Regions from separate parts of the Arthrobacter sp. NyZ413 genome, predicted to be linked through region 2. Evidence: predicted binding sites of a transcription regulator. Region 2 holds the regulator's gene; the other holds the start of a gene.
What was found. Region 2 encodes HrcA, which represses chaperone genes, less so after heat shock. Its sites were predicted from a motif close to TTNGCACTCGNNNNNNNCGAGTGCNAA; they were not measured.

Region 1 (7,283 bases), 1.9 Mb from region 2:
ACCCCTTCTTCGCCAGACTTGCCGACAGGGTCGTGTGGGAAGCCCGGACACGCGGGGTCCATGTCGTGTTGCTCACCACGCAGGAAGACCCGCACCTGGAAGCAGAGTCCATCGACACCCTCATCGAGCGCTCCGTCGGCTCGGTCATCGCCACCCCTGCCGGAGGCAACGTCGAGAAATGGAGACGACTAGCGGAGCTGGGCATCAACGTCGTCTTTGTAGACCGCGAAATTTCGGAACTTTCAGAGTTTGACGTGGTCACGATCCGGAACGACGTCTCGGCGGAAACCGCGACCAACCACCTCATCGGACTCGGGCACGTCAGGATCGGCTTCATCTCGGGTCCATCCGACACTTCCACCGGCCGCGTCCGGGTGGCTGGCTTCCGGCGGGCCATGGAAACTGCCGGTCTGCCCGTCGACGAGGAACTCGTCCATCACATCCCCTTCCGCGGTGACGCCGGAAGCGACGCCGTCGGGGCACTCCTCGGGCTCGACGAACCGCCCACGGCCATCATCGTCGGCAACACCGCTCAGGTGCGTTCCGCGCTCCGCCGGATCAAACAGTCCGATATCGCGGTGCCACGCGAATTGAGCCTGGTCGTCTTCGACGACAACCCGTGGACAGAACTGGTCACTCCGCCTCTGACCGTCATCCGCCAACCCATCGACATGCTTGCCGTCCATTCCGTCGACCTCGCCGTCGGACGCGCAAAAGGCGCCATTTCGGACCAGCCGCGGATCATCCAGGTCGACGCGGAATTCGTCCGCCGATCGAGCAGCGCACCGATCAGCCAAAACGCCGCAGCAACATAAGCCGCGGCGGACACACCACAATAGAAAGGCACCACCCATGACCGTCGTCGTCACTGCAGTTTTCCACCCCGCCCAAGGTAAGAAAGAACTGCTCACCCAAGCCCTGCAATCCAGCATTCCCGCAGTCCACGAAGAAGAAGGCTGCCTCCTGTACGCCATCCACGATGCCGCCGACGGAACGATCACGATGATCGAAAAATGGACCACCCCGGATCTCCTCGACGCCCATGCCAAAGGCCCGGCCGTCGCCGCACTGGACGCGGCCGTGGGACCCCTGATCGAAATCCCCACCACTGTGACCACCATGACGCCGATCGACGCCGGGACCCCAGCCCAGGGCCTCCTCTGAACGAAAGCGGACCGTCTTCGTCACGAGAGCCGGGGCTGGGAAGGACCCGCTCCGGCCCTCGATACCAAGTTCGCTGCCCGGTTGATCAGTCGGCTCCGGGCGTGTCGCAAACCCTGGGCCAGGGAGCCGACGCTCTGTTGCTTTGGCGCGTGCGGTGATGCGTGCCGCGGCCGGGGCCGAACGGGCCGCGGGTGTGCCGCATTCACGGCCAGTTCTGCTTCTCGCGTTCGCGGTCATGGCCGATCCGGTGTCTTCGGTCGCGTATGCGATCGAGGCGGCAATGCGTGCCCTGGACGGCGAGCTGTCTTTGCTGGTGCCCACGATGGTTGTCGTCGTGGCGATCATCGCCCTCGTGATCCTGAACTACCGGCAGCTGGTGAACCGCTCCTCGCAGGGCGGCGCCCCGGCGGCGGTACGGGAAGCCTTCGGGGACGGATGGTCCTTCTTGCCGATCGGGAGCTGTTTGTTGATTTCGTGTTGACGATCGCGATCAGCGGTTCCGCCGGCGCGTCCGCCGTGATCGCGTATCTCCCGGCGCTGGCCCCGCGGCGGCTGCTGCTCGCGTTGGGCCTGGTTGTCGTGGTGGGCGCCATCACCTGGGTCGGGCATCTGGGCTGGCTGGTCTTCGCGGCGATGACGATGGCGTTCTCTGTGGTCTCGGTCCCGGTCCTGGTCCTTGCCTACGGGCTTGGCGCCGGGCCGCACACCGTAGGCACGGTGACGGCCGCAGCGGGCCGGATTCCTGTCCTGGCGGTCGTGTCCGCGTCCCGGGTTGCCATGGCCTTGGCGACCGGGGTCGAGGCCCCTTCCTCGGCCATCGCCCAGTCGGTGCAACTCGACGACGCAGGCCGCCGCCTTTTCGGCATGGTCACCCTGTGGCTGACCTTGGCCAAACACTCAAGTCCGACGCCTTCGGTGAACGAATCACCACGAGCCACGTAGCGGCTCGAGGAGTGCTTGCGGGCCCTGAAGCCCGCGGAGCCACTGTTCGCCGGGCTATCGGTGCCGGGACGTGCACCCGGGCCGTAGTGCTTCTGCCGGGGCGAAGGTGCGCGGCGTCGGACCCGGTTGGTCGTGTTTTAGGGATTGCTGTTGAGGATGTAGTCCACCGCTGCCGGTCCTGTCATGCGCAGGCCGTGGAAGGCGCTCTTTTTGTTCTTCCCGTTCTTTTCCATGCGAAGGCCCGCGAGGCGCAGGGCAGTTCGGAAGGCGGGGTCGGGGAGAGGGACTTTTAGGTTCAGCGCGCACCAGCTGACGTAGAGTCCGTAGAACGCGTCCGGGGTGATCCCTGTATCGGATGCGTCATCGTCGATGATGCAGTCCTGGAGGAACTGGTTGATTTGTGGATCGGTCATCGGGTAGTCCAGGTGATTGGTCATGGGTCCGGGTATTGCGTTTCGGGTCCCGGACGGCGGAAGCGGGGTCGGATCCGTGGCGGATCCGAAGGGGCGGGTGCTGCCGGGCCTGCGGGGTGGTCTGTCTGGTCCGGGACGCGGTTTTCAGGGCTGGGTTCCGTAGATGAATTCCTTGGCATGTGCGACGGCTTTCCTGAAGGCGTCGTTGCGCAGGGTGGTTTGCTCGGTGTTCCTGGGGTCGGTTTCGATGTAGTTGGTGTACCCGGGGCGCAGGATCCAGATGTCACCGGCCGGGGGTAGGTAGAACACCCCGAAGGAGCGGTGTTGGGGGTCCTCGGTCCAGATGGGCACGACCGCGACCGCGGCACCGGTGTCCGGGTTGATCCATTGGGCCCGGGGCATGGGTTGTTCGTGGGTTTCGGGGTCCAGGAACGGGGCTGTTCCTTTGCCCCACCGCTTTTCGAAGCGTTCATAGAAGGCGGGTATCAATTGGTTGTCGTAGGGGCGCCAGGCGCTCATGGGGGGTCCTTTGTGGTTGCGTCGTCTTCGGCTTTCAGGGCCTGATCCGCAGGATCAGGGTATAGCCGCCTGGGGAAACGGAGCTGGCCGGGCCGGCATGTCCGGGGACCGTCCGCCGGGAGGCTTCCAGGTGACCGGTCCGATCAGCAGCGACGCGGCGGGAAGCAACGCCCCTGGTGTCCGCCCGGTCACGCCGTCCGCCCGCACAGCGGCACTGTCCGGGGGCACAGCGGCGCTGTCCGGCCGCTGCGGCTTCGGGTTGGCCGTGGACCGTGGGTGTTCCCGGTCGTAGGCTGAGCGTTTTTCCGGGTTCCCGAGGATGGCGTAGGCGGTCATGATGTCCCGGAGCTCCTGCAGTTCGTCCTGCATCTTCGGTTCTTCGTGCGACGTCGGGGCAGTCGGGCCGGGGCCGGCGTGGTGTTCGCGGGCCGGTCGGGTGTCGGGGTGCGCACCGCGCATGAGTGCGCGGTACGCGCGGGCGACCTCGCGTGCGGTGGCGGTCGGGGCGAGGTGCAGGATGTCGTAAGGATCCGGGTCGTTGTTTTTCATCGGTCGGCCGTAGGGGTATTCAAGCAGGGGGACGGGGATGGTCCCCGGTTAGTTCAGCCGGGGACCATCGTTGCCGGAGCCACCCTCGGGGGCCACACGCGTTCATCAGCGTCCCGGGCTGTGAGGTGTCTGCGAACCCTATCGCCCTTTGGACGGGATGCGGCGTTGCGGTGCCGGTGCTCCCGGTCGGGGTGGCTGCGCCCGCGGTCAGGCGCTGATCTCCTGGCGCTGTGTCCCGGCGGTTTCGATTTCGATGCGGCGCGGTTTGGCTTTCTCGGCCACGGGGATCCGCAGGGTCAGGACTCCGGCTTCGTAGCTTGCTTTGACGCCGTCGGTATCAAGTGCGTCGCCGAGGATGAGCTGGCGGCTGAAGACGCCGCGGGGCCGTTCGGAGGCGATCAGTTCCGTGTCTTCGCCGGTGGGGTCCGGGCGTTCGGCTTTGACGGTCAGCACATTGCGTTCGACGTCGATGTCCACCGAGTCGGCGGTGACTCCGGGAAGGTCGAAGGCGACCACGAAGTCCTCGCCTTCCTGCCAGGCATCCATGGGCATTGCCGCCGGCCTGGCGGTCGTGCCGAGTACCTGCTGGGCCAGTCGGTCGAATTCGCGGAACGGGTCCGTTCGCATCAGCATGGTCTGTCACTCCTTGCAGATCGCAGTATTTTCCTTGTAAAACCAGCCGATCTATATCGGCTGATGTATATTTTTTATAGCACCGGGTATGTATGACTGCAAGAGTGGTTTTCGTGGAATTGGAGGTTCCGATGGGCCAGGCCGGGGACCCCGGGAGGGGTGTGTATGCGATTTCGGTCGCCGCCGAGCTGGTGGGCATGGGGCAGCAGAACCTCCGGCTCTATGAGCGCAAGGGTTTGCTGGAACCGGGCAGGACCTTGGGTGGGACCCGTCAGTACAGCGAGGATGATCTCGTGACCTTGCGTCGGATCGGTGAGCTGCTGGACCTGGGGCTGAACCTGGCCGGCATCCGGATTGTCCTGGTCCTGGAGGCCGACAACCGGCGCCTCGAGGGGGAGCTCAGGTCAGCGAACGCCGCACGGGACACCGCAACGTCCCCGCTCAGGAAATGATGTGACTTTGACCTTGGCCGGTGCGCACACGGGTGGGTCGAACCGAGGTCCCGGGGATTAAATGCCCTGCTCTGACCGCTGAGGAGCTGAGGTATGGATGCAGCCGACCGAGACCTTGGCCTCCAGGATGATCCACGCACGGGCCCAAGGGTCAAGGCCGCGCCGCCACGGTACCGGTGTGCGTCGTCTTGCCCCCGAGCTTTTTGGAGTATGCCGGCGAGGAGGAACTCGAGCCGGGAATCACCATCCTCCTCGCAGGGCTCGACCAACAACTCGAAACCACTTCGGATGCCTACACCTGGGGTCTGCGGCACCAGGCCCGCAATGGCCCGCCCTTGTGCCTCCGTCCTGAGTCTGGTTCGCTGGGAAGGTCTCCTGCAGCGCGGGACGAGCCGGCTTCCGATGAGGGAGTGCGATTGTGAAAGCAGTGACATGGCAAGGCTGGCGCTCGTTGAGCGTCATTGACGTTCCGGATCCGACTATCGAGGAACCAACGGATGTGATTGTCCGGATCACGTCCTCCGCCATTTGCGGTTCCGACCTGCACCTTTACGAGGTGCTCGGACCTTACATGCACAAGGACGACGTGATCGGCCACGAGCCGATGGGCATCGTTGAAGAAGTCGGTTCCTCTGTGCACCGGCTCAACAAAGGCGACCGCGTCGTGGTTCCTTTCAATATCTCCTGTGGCCGCTGTTTCATGTGCAACCAAGGGCTGCAATCCCAATGTGAAACCACACAGGTCAAGGAGAAGGGTTCCGGCGCAGCGCTTTTCGGCTATTCCGAACTCTACGGATCCGTTCCGGGCGCCCAAGCCGAGTATTTGCGGGTGCCTTTCGCCGACTATGGGCCGATCAAGGTCGCCTCGGGCCATCCTGATGAGCGCTATCTGTTCCTTTCGGACATCCTGCCGACGGCATGGCAGGCGGTTGAGTACGCGGATGTGCCCGACGGCGGCACTCTCGCCGTACTGGGCCTGGGGCCGGTAGGCCAATTCGCTTCCAGGATCGGCCTGCATCGAGGCTTCAGGGTGATTGGCGTGGATCCCGTCCCGGAGCGGCGCGCGATGGCCGAAGCCCACGGAGTCGAAACCCTGGACTATACGGATGAAGTCGTTGCTCGGATCCTTGATGAAACCCTGGGCCGGGGACCGGACGCCGTAGTGGACGCAGTCGGGATGGAAGCCCACGGCTCGCCTGTGGCGTCCGCCCTCCACAAGGTCGTGTCCTTGCTCCCGGACAAGGTGGCGCAGGCGGCCATCGAGACGGCCGGCGTCGACCGCTTGGCCGCGCTCCGCACCGCCGTCGAACTCGTCCGTCGCGGTGGGACCGTATCGCTGAGCGGCGTTTACGGCGGCCAGGCGGATCCCATGCCGCTCCTGACCATGTTCGACAAGCAAATCCAGTTGCGCATGGGGCAATGCAATGTACGCCGGTGGACCGATCAGCTGCTGCCCCTGGTGGAGGACGACGCGGATCCGCTGGGCGTCATGCATCTGGTCACCCAGAGGGGCTCCCTCGACGACGCGCCCGGCCTGTACGAGAAGTTCCAGAAGAAAGAGGACGGCTGCGTCAAGGTGGTCCTCGCCCCGTGAAATCAACGATTGGTGTTTGACGACCCGAGGAGGACTCCATGCGCGTTGCCATTACCGGGGCGACCGGGAACGTGGGTACTGCGGTGTTGAAACGGCTCCAGGCCGCCCGGACTGAGCAAGGGGCGGATCTTGAGCTGGTAGGCATCGCTCGACGGCGGCCGGATGTTGGTGCCGCCCCGTATTCAGATGTCGAGTGGAACAGCGTCGACGTCGGCGAGCCGTCGCAGCAGCCGCAGTTGGAGCGCGCCTTCGCCGGAGCTGATGCCGTGGTGCACCTCGCATGGCTCATCCAGCCGAACCGCGACCGCGCGCTTTTGCGCCAGACCAACGTCTCCGGGACCGGACATGTCCTTTCCGCTGCGCGGGCGGCGGGGGTCAAGCAGGTCGTGTGCGCGTCGTCCGTGGGCGCCTACTCGCCCGCGCCCAAGGATCGGCGCATGACGGAAGACTGGCCGGCGAACGGCGTCAAGGGATCCCATTACAGCGTTGACAAGGCCGCCCAGGAGCGGCTGCTCGACGTGTTCGCGAAGGAGAACCCTGAAATAGCGGTGACCCGATTGCGCCCGGCCCTGACGTTCAGTTCCGAGGCCGGCAGCGAGATCGGGCGCTATTTCCTGGGCGGGGTCATCGCCCGGCTCGTCCCCCGGAAGCCATGGCTTCCGATCCTGCCGATCCCGAAGGAACTCGTTTTCCAAGCGGTCCACTCCGCCGACGTCGCCGACGCTTACTGGCGGGCGGTCGAACGGCGGGCTGAAGGCGCGTTCAACATCGCAGCCGAACCCGTCCTTGAGCCGAACACCCTGGCCTGGGCGCTCCACGCCAAGCGGCTCATGCCGATTCCTTTGCCGGTGTTGCGGGCGGTCGTGGACTGGAGTTGGCGCCTGCGGATGCAGGCGACCGACGGCGGCTGGATCGACATGGCGGCAGGGGCGCCGATCATGGACACCACCAGGGCGCGGGAAATCCTCGGCTGGACGCCGCGATGGACTTCGCTTGAAGCACTGGCAAAAGTGCTTG
Region 2 (7,283 bases):
AGGTCTCCCGCTCGCTCGCTGCGTGCGAAGGCGCGATTCTCCTGGTGGATGCGGCACAGGGCATTGAAGCCCAGACTCTCGCCAACCTGTACTTGGCGATGGAGAACAACCTCACCATCATTCCGGTACTCAACAAGATCGACCTTCCTGCCGCACAGCCGGAGAAGTACGCCGCGGAACTCGCCAACCTCATTGGCGGGGACCCTGAGGACGTACTGCGCGTCTCGGGGAAGACGGGCATTGGCGTGGAGGAACTCCTGGACAAGATCGTCCGCGACCTCCCCGCCCCGGTGGGCGATGCCAACGCGCCTGCCCGCGCCATGATCTTCGACTCCGTCTACGACACCTACCGGGGCGTCGTCACGTACGTGCGGGTGGTGGATGGCATGCTGCACCCGCGCGAGCGGATCCAGATGATGTCCACCAGGGCAACCCACGAGCTGCTGGAAATCGGAGTGAGTTCCCCGGAGCCCACTCCCTCCAAAGGCCTTGGCGTGGGTGAAGTCGGTTACCTCATCACCGGCGTGAAGGACGTTCGCCAGTCCAAGGTGGGCGATACCGTGACCAACCAGGCCAAGCCTGCTGCCGAGTCTTTGAGCGGCTACGCGGACGCCAAGCCGATGGTCTTCTCCGGCCTCTATCCGCTGGACGGCACGGATTATCCGGTACTCCGCGACGCGTTGGAGAAACTGATGCTCAACGACGCCGCCTTGATCTACGAACCTGAGACCTCGGCCGCTCTTGGCTTCGGTTTCCGCGTTGGCTTCCTCGGTCTGTTGCACCTGGAAATCACCCGTGAACGGCTCGAGCGCGAGTACAACCTGGACCTTATTTCCACGGCCCCCAACGTGGAATACGAAGTAACGCTCGAAGACAAAAGGGTTGTCCACGTCACGAACCCCAGCGAGTACCCGGTAGGGAAAGTCGCCGAAGTCCGCGAACCGATGGTGTCGGCCACGATCCTCGCTCCCAACGAATTCGTTGGCGCCATCATGGAACTGTGCCAAAGCCGGCGTGGAGTCATGGGTGGCATGGACTACCTTTCCGAAGACCGGGTGGAAATCCGTTACCGCCTTCCACTTGCCGAGATCGTGTTCGACTTCTTCGACATCCTCAAGTCGAAAACCCGCGGCTACGGCTCGCTTGACTGGAAGGCCGACGGCGAACAGGTCGCCGATCTCGTCAAGGTGGACATCATGCTCCAAGGCGAGCAGGTTGACGCGTTCAGTGCCATCACCCACCGGGATAAGGCGTATGCGTACGGCGTCATGATGACAACCAAACTGCGCGAACTCATTCCGCGCCAGCAGTTCGAGGTGCCCATCCAGGCTGCGATCGGATCGCGCATCATTGCGAGGGAAAGCATCCGGGCAATCCGCAAGGACGTCCTTGCCAAGTGCTACGGCGGTGACATCACCCGTAAGCGCAAACTTCTGGAAAAGCAGAAGGAAGGCAAGAAGCGGATGAAGATGGTGGGCCGGGTCGAGGTCCCCCAGGAAGCGTTCATCGCAGCCCTGACCACGGACGAATCGAAGGACAAGGCCAAGAAGTAATGCGGTTCGTCGCCCACACCGCCGGGCAGCCGCGCTGCGAGGAACGGGCACATGGAGGACACTTTGCCTAGCGTTTTGCCGCTCGGCGATCCGGCACCTGCGGACGGCCTGCTGCCGCCGCAGGTGCTCGACGGCGTCGGGTCGCGCAAGTTCGGGCTCTATGTGCACATCCCGTTCTGCGCGGTGCGCTGCGGCTACTGCGACTTCAACACCTACACGGCCACAGAGCTCGGCGGCGGGGCATCCCAAGCGGCGTATGCGGCGACGGCAGTCTCGGAATTGGAATTCGCGTCCCGCGCGCTGAACGCTTCGGGTCTGCCGCAACGGCCCTTAAGCACCGTGTTCTTCGGCGGCGGCACTCCCACGCTCCTGCCTGCTGAAGACCTCGCACGGATCCTCAGTGCCGCCGTCGGGCGGTGGGGCCTCGAGCCGGGAGCCGAAGTCACCACCGAAGCCAACCCCGACTCGGTGACCCCCGAATCGCTCCAGCTGCTCGCGGACGCCGGCTTCACCAGGGTGTCCTTCGGGATGCAGTCGGCCGTGCCGCACGTGCTCAAAGTCCTGGACCGCACGCACACACCAAGCCGGGTTCCGCTGGTAGTCCAATGGGCGCGCGACGCGGGCCTTGCAGTGAGCCTCGACCTCATCTACGGAACTCCAGGCGAGTCCATGGCGGACTGGCGGACGTCCTTGGAAACGGCCCTGTCCTATGAGCCGGACCACATCAGCGCCTATGCGCTCATCGTCGAAGACGGAACCAAGTTGGCAGCCCAGATCCGGCGCGGAGAAGTTCCGCAGATCGACGACGACGACCACGCCGCCAAGTATGAACTCGCCGATCAGCTGATCAGCGAGGCCGGCCTGGATTGGTACGAGGTCAGCAATTGGTCGCGTTCTCCCGAGCAGGCCTGCAGGCACAACCTTGCGTATTGGCGTGGAGACGACTGGTGGGGCATCGGCCCCGGCGCCCATTCGCACGTCGGCGGCGTCCGCTGGTGGAATGTCAAACACCCCGCCGCCTACGCCAATCGGCTAGGGGAAGGCGTGTCACCCGCGGCCGGACGCGAAACGCTCGACGCCGGAACGCGGGAAGTGGAGCGCATCATGCTGGAGGCGCGGCTCGGCTCCGGCCTCGCGGTTGATGCCTTGGACAAAGTCGGTCGCCATGCTGTGGCCGGGCTGATCGCCGATGGCCTGGTGGAACCCGCGGCAGCCTTCCAAGGGCGCTTGGTCCTGACACTCAGAGGACGCTTGCTGGCTGACGCGGTTGTGCGTCGTATCCTCCCGGACTGAATCAAGCCGCAAGCAGGTGGCACCGCCCCAAGGACTGGTGCCACCGAGCCGGCATTCTTGCGCTACTTGATCCAGCGGAGGTTGAAGCGGTAGCGGTGGGGCTGGCCGTGGTTGACGCGGATTCCCGCGGATACCGAAAAGCACGTCAGGGCTACCCAAATGCCCGTCGCGATGACCGCGAAAACGTTTCCGACCACCGGGAGCATGACCAGGAGGTTGGCGAGTACCGCGGCAAGTGTTGGCGGCAGGCTGAAGTTCAGCGCTTCCTTGGATTCCTGTGCCGTGAATGGCCCGCGCTCACGGAAGATCAGGTAGATCAAGAGCGAAGGCACGCAGCCAAGGATTCCGCCGAAGTGCGCGAGAGTTGCCCATTGGCGGTCCTCCGTGGCCGTCAACGGCAACGCATTGGCAGGAACGCCGTGGTACTGGGATTGGCCCGCGGAGGCGTCCCGTTCGTCAGGAGCGTTGTCTGCCACTGTTTCTTCCTTCGGGTATCTGTTGGTGCGGTGTTGCTGTCCCAGAATACTTGGTCGGCACGAAATCAGTGGACCAAACCGGCAGAATCTGCATATGGCGATCAGGAAGCCGGTGCGGTAAGGAAGTCGATGACTTCCTCTACCCGGCCCAGGAGGGACGCTTCCAAGTCGGCGTAGCTCCTCACGGCGCCGAGGAGCTTTTGCCAGCCAAGCCCGATATCCTCGGCCGTCTCATGCGGCCAGCCGAACGCTTTCAGGATCCCTGTCTTCCAATCCGTGCCGCGTGCGACGGTGGGCCATTGCTCGATTCCCAGGACCTTGGGTCGGATGGCTTGCCAGACGTCCACATAGGGATGGCCGACGATCAGGACATTTCCCGCGGCTCCCGGCAGCGTCATTGCGTCGGCGGCGATCCGGGACTCTTTGGAGTCCGGGACGAGGTGATCGACCAGGATGCCCAGCTTCCGGCCCGGGCCGGGGGAAAAATCCGCAATCGCAGACTTGAGGTCGTCTACGCCGTGGAGGGGTTCGACGACGATTCCCTCCACGCGGAGGTCGTCTCCCCAGACTTTCTCCACCAGTTCGGCGTCGTGCTTTCCTTCGACCCAGATGCGGCTCGCTTTCGCGACCTGGGCGCGCTGGCCCGCCACCCGAACCGATCCCGACGCCGTGCGGCCCGCTTGCAGCGCCGCGGCGCCGGCCGCGCGTGGTGCCGGAGGCAAGAGCTTCACCGGTTCCCCGTCCAGCAGGAACCCGAAACCGAGCTGGAAGGATTTGTTCTTCCCCCTGCGGTCCTCCAAGACGACAACGTGCATGCCGCCGGACTTTTCGATCCTTGTCACGGCGCCGACCCACCCGGACTGGACATCCTCGAGGACCATTCCCCGCTCCACGGGAACCTCGCGTAATTGCCGTTTGGTTGGCTTTGCCAAGTCCTGCGGGCCCCAATTGTCATACGACACGGTCTTCACACCACTTTGCGCTAGGGATCGATCGGGATCCGGAACATTTCCGCCGGATCGCGCGGGAATCATGTTCGCCGCAAGCGGTACCAATGCTAACAACGCGGTGGCTCATACTAGACTTGTTAGCACTTGGGCATGTTGAGTGCTAATGGTTGAATACCCGTTGTCGAATACCGGGTCACTGAGTGGAGGTGGGGAGTGAGCGAGCCACGCAAGCTTGAAGTGTTGCGGGCCATCGTGGAGGACTACGTCCACTCCCGCGAGCCCGTCGGTTCCAAAGCGTTGGTGGAACGCCATCATCTGGGCGTCTCGAGCGCCACCATCCGTAACGACATGGCGCTCCTGGAAGAAGAAGGCCTTATCGCTGCGCCGCACACCAGTGCCGGGCGGATACCCACTGACAAGGGCTACCGCCTGTTCGTCGATCGAATTTCCGAGGTCAAGCCCCTTTCGGCAGCTGAGCGGCGCGCCATCCATTCCCTGCTTGCGGGACCGGACGACGTCGAAGACATCCTTGAGCGGACGGTCCGGCTCCTTTCGCAGCTGACCAACCAGGTCGCCGTCGTGCAGTACCCGCACATCAGCCGCGCGCGCGTACGCCACATCGAGTTTGTCCTCTTGGCACCGCGCCAGGTTCTCGTGGTTCTGATCGCCGATACCGGCAAGGTTGAACAGGGCGTCGTCCAATCCGGCGCGGATACCTCGGACGAAGACCTCATGACGTTGCGCGCCCGGTTCCTCGGAAGCATCGCAGGATCACAACTGGACCTCATGGCGCAGGTCCTGCCGTCGGTTGTCGCGCTGTGCCCGCCTGGCCTTCGCGGATTGGCCGGCACCCTTGCCCACGGCTTGGAGCGCTTGGCTGACAGGAGCCGGGACGATCGCATGGTCATGGCCGGAACCGCGAACCTGGCCCGCTCCAACGTGGACTTTCCGCTGAGCATCGGCCCCGTCCTCGAAGCACTCGAGGAACAGGTGGTCATGCTGCGCTTGCTCTCCGACATGGCCGAAGACCCGCGGGGTGTCACTGTCAGCATCGGCCGCGAGAACCCTTATGACGGTCTTTCCGAGGCCTCCGTGGTCGCGACGGGCTACGGTCCGGACAGCAGCGCCAAGATCGGCATTCTTGGGCCTACGAGGATGGACTACCCCAACACCATGGCGGCAGTGCGTGCCGTCGCGCGCTACCTTTCCCGGATTCTGGGCGGCTGAGTTTCCACGGAAACCCCGTTCGCATGAAAACGCAGTTCAACAAGGAAGAGAAAACGACTTTGAGCAGCCACTATGACGTTCTAGGCGTCTCGCCGGAAGCGACAGGCGAGGAGATCAAGAAGGCTTACCGCAAGCTCGCCCGGAAGCTGCACCCTGACGTGAACCCGGGGGAAGGCGCCGCTGAGGAATTCAAAGCCGTCACGCACGCCTACGAAGTCCTCTCCGATCCCCAGAAGCGCCGCGTCTACGACGCCACGGGCAACGAAAACGGCACGGACAACGGCTTTGGCGGCGGCTACGCCGGCCAGGGATTCGCCTTCCAGGACATTTTCGACACGTTCTTCGGCGGAGGCGGCGGGGGCATGCACGGACCGGCGTCTCGCGTGCGACGGGGCCAGGACGCATTGATCAGTGTCCGCATCGATCTCCGCGAAGCAGTTTTCGGTGTGAACAAGAAGCTTGAAGTGGACACCGCGGTGGTTTGCCCCACGTGTGAAGGATCCTGCTGCCGCCCGGGCACCCACCCGGAACGCTGCGACATCTGTGGCGGATCCGGCCAGGTCCAGCGCGCGGTGCGTTCGATCCTCGGACAGGTCATGACCGCCGCCCCCTGTGGATCCTGCGAAGGCTTCGGCACGATCATCAAGGATCCTTGCAATGAGTGCAGCGGCCAAGGCCGCATCCGCAGTCGCCGCTCCTTGACCGTCAAGGTTCCGGGAGGCGTGGCTACCGGCACCCGGATCCAGCTTTCCGGGCAAGGCGAGGCAGGCCCGGCCGGCGGCCCTCCGGGCGACCTTTACATCGAGATCCGGGTCAACGCGGACGCCACTTACATGCGTGAAGGCGACGATCTCCACGCCACCCTGAGCGTGCCCATGACAGCCGCGGCCTTGGGCACTGAGCTTCAGCTGGATACCTTCGATGGTCCCCAGGAGATCGACGTCAAGGCTGGAACACAGGCAGGCGAAGTCATTACTTTGCGCGGGCTCGGCGTCACGCACCTTCGCGGCTACGGCCGGGGAGACCTCAAGGTGCACCTGCACGTCGAAACGCCGGTGAAGATCGACGCCGCCCAAGAGGACCTGCTTCGCCAACTCGCCAAGTTGCGAGGGGAGCAGTTCACCGAGGGAAAGCTCGTGGCGAGCGGCGGTGTGTTCGCCAAGCTCCGGGACAAGCTCGGTAACCTGTAGCGGTGAGCAACCCCGTATTTTTCACCCCGGAGGGAACCCTGGACGGGTTGCGGCCGGGTGATTCCTTCGTGCTCGACGGCTCCGAGGCCAAGCATGCCGTGACGGTCAAGCGCCTTGAAGTAGGCGAAAGCGTCGATATCGTCGACGGCGCCGGGACGCGGCTCGTGGGAAGCGTCACGGCGGCGGCCCAGGGCAGCCTCACGGTACTTGCCGCCGATGTGCGGGAAGAGCCGCGGCCCGCGGTCCGGCTTGTTTTGGTGCAGGCCCTCGCGAAAGGCGATCGCGACGAGCTTGCCGTCGAAACAGCGACAGAACTCGGGATTGACGCTGTGATTCCGTGGCAGTCCGAGCGTTCGATTGTCCGCTGGAAGGGGGAGCGGGCCGCGAAATCGCACGCGAAGTGGCAATCGGTAGCCGCGGCGGCCGCCAAGCAGGCAAGGCGCGCCTGGATTCCCGAGGTTCGTGCCGCCGTCGACGGCTCCGGCCTGGCGTCGGCAGTTGCCGCTGCCGACCTCGCGATCATCCTTCACGAAGACGCGAAGCGCCCCTTGCGCGATGTCCTGGAAGACTGGAACGGCAGGGCTTCGGATGGCG

Region 1: a site for HrcA is predicted at 4,297-4,323, ahead of ABCW42_RS02580 (Hsp20/alpha crystallin family protein). Genes of this name have one in related genera too.

What each region holds. Positions count from the first base shown of each region.
Region 1 covers NZ_CP155434.1:522,864-530,146, forward strand. Annotated here, with positions in the region: gene ABCW42_RS02545 (LacI family DNA-binding transcriptional regulator) at 1-815, shown strand, start outside; gene ABCW42_RS02550 (putative quinol monooxygenase) at 853-1,164, shown strand; gene ABCW42_RS02555 (hypothetical protein) at 1,319-1,645, shown strand; gene ABCW42_RS02560 (hypothetical protein) at 1,639-2,106, shown strand; gene ABCW42_RS02565 (hypothetical protein) at 2,244-2,543, opposite strand; gene ABCW42_RS02570 (hypothetical protein) at 2,664-3,038, opposite strand; gene ABCW42_RS02575 (J domain-containing protein) at 3,093-3,587, opposite strand; gene ABCW42_RS02580 (Hsp20/alpha crystallin family protein) at 3,795-4,220, opposite strand; gene ABCW42_RS02585 (MerR family transcriptional regulator) at 4,334-4,672, shown strand; gene ABCW42_RS02590 (zinc-dependent alcohol dehydrogenase) at 5,091-6,266, shown strand; gene ABCW42_RS02595 (NAD-dependent epimerase/dehydratase family protein) at 6,305-7,283, shown strand, end outside.
Region 2 covers NZ_CP155434.1:2,421,305-2,428,587, reverse strand. Annotated here, with positions in the region: gene lepA (translation elongation factor 4) at 1-1,553, shown strand, start outside; gene hemW (radical SAM family heme chaperone HemW) at 1,617-2,846, shown strand; gene ABCW42_RS11385 (DUF4870 domain-containing protein) at 2,909-3,322, opposite strand; gene ABCW42_RS11380 (DUF3097 domain-containing protein) at 3,424-4,284, opposite strand; gene hrcA (heat-inducible transcriptional repressor HrcA) at 4,486-5,499, shown strand; gene dnaJ (molecular chaperone DnaJ) at 5,559-6,689, shown strand; gene ABCW42_RS11365 (16S rRNA (uracil(1498)-N(3))-methyltransferase) at 6,692-7,283, shown strand, end outside.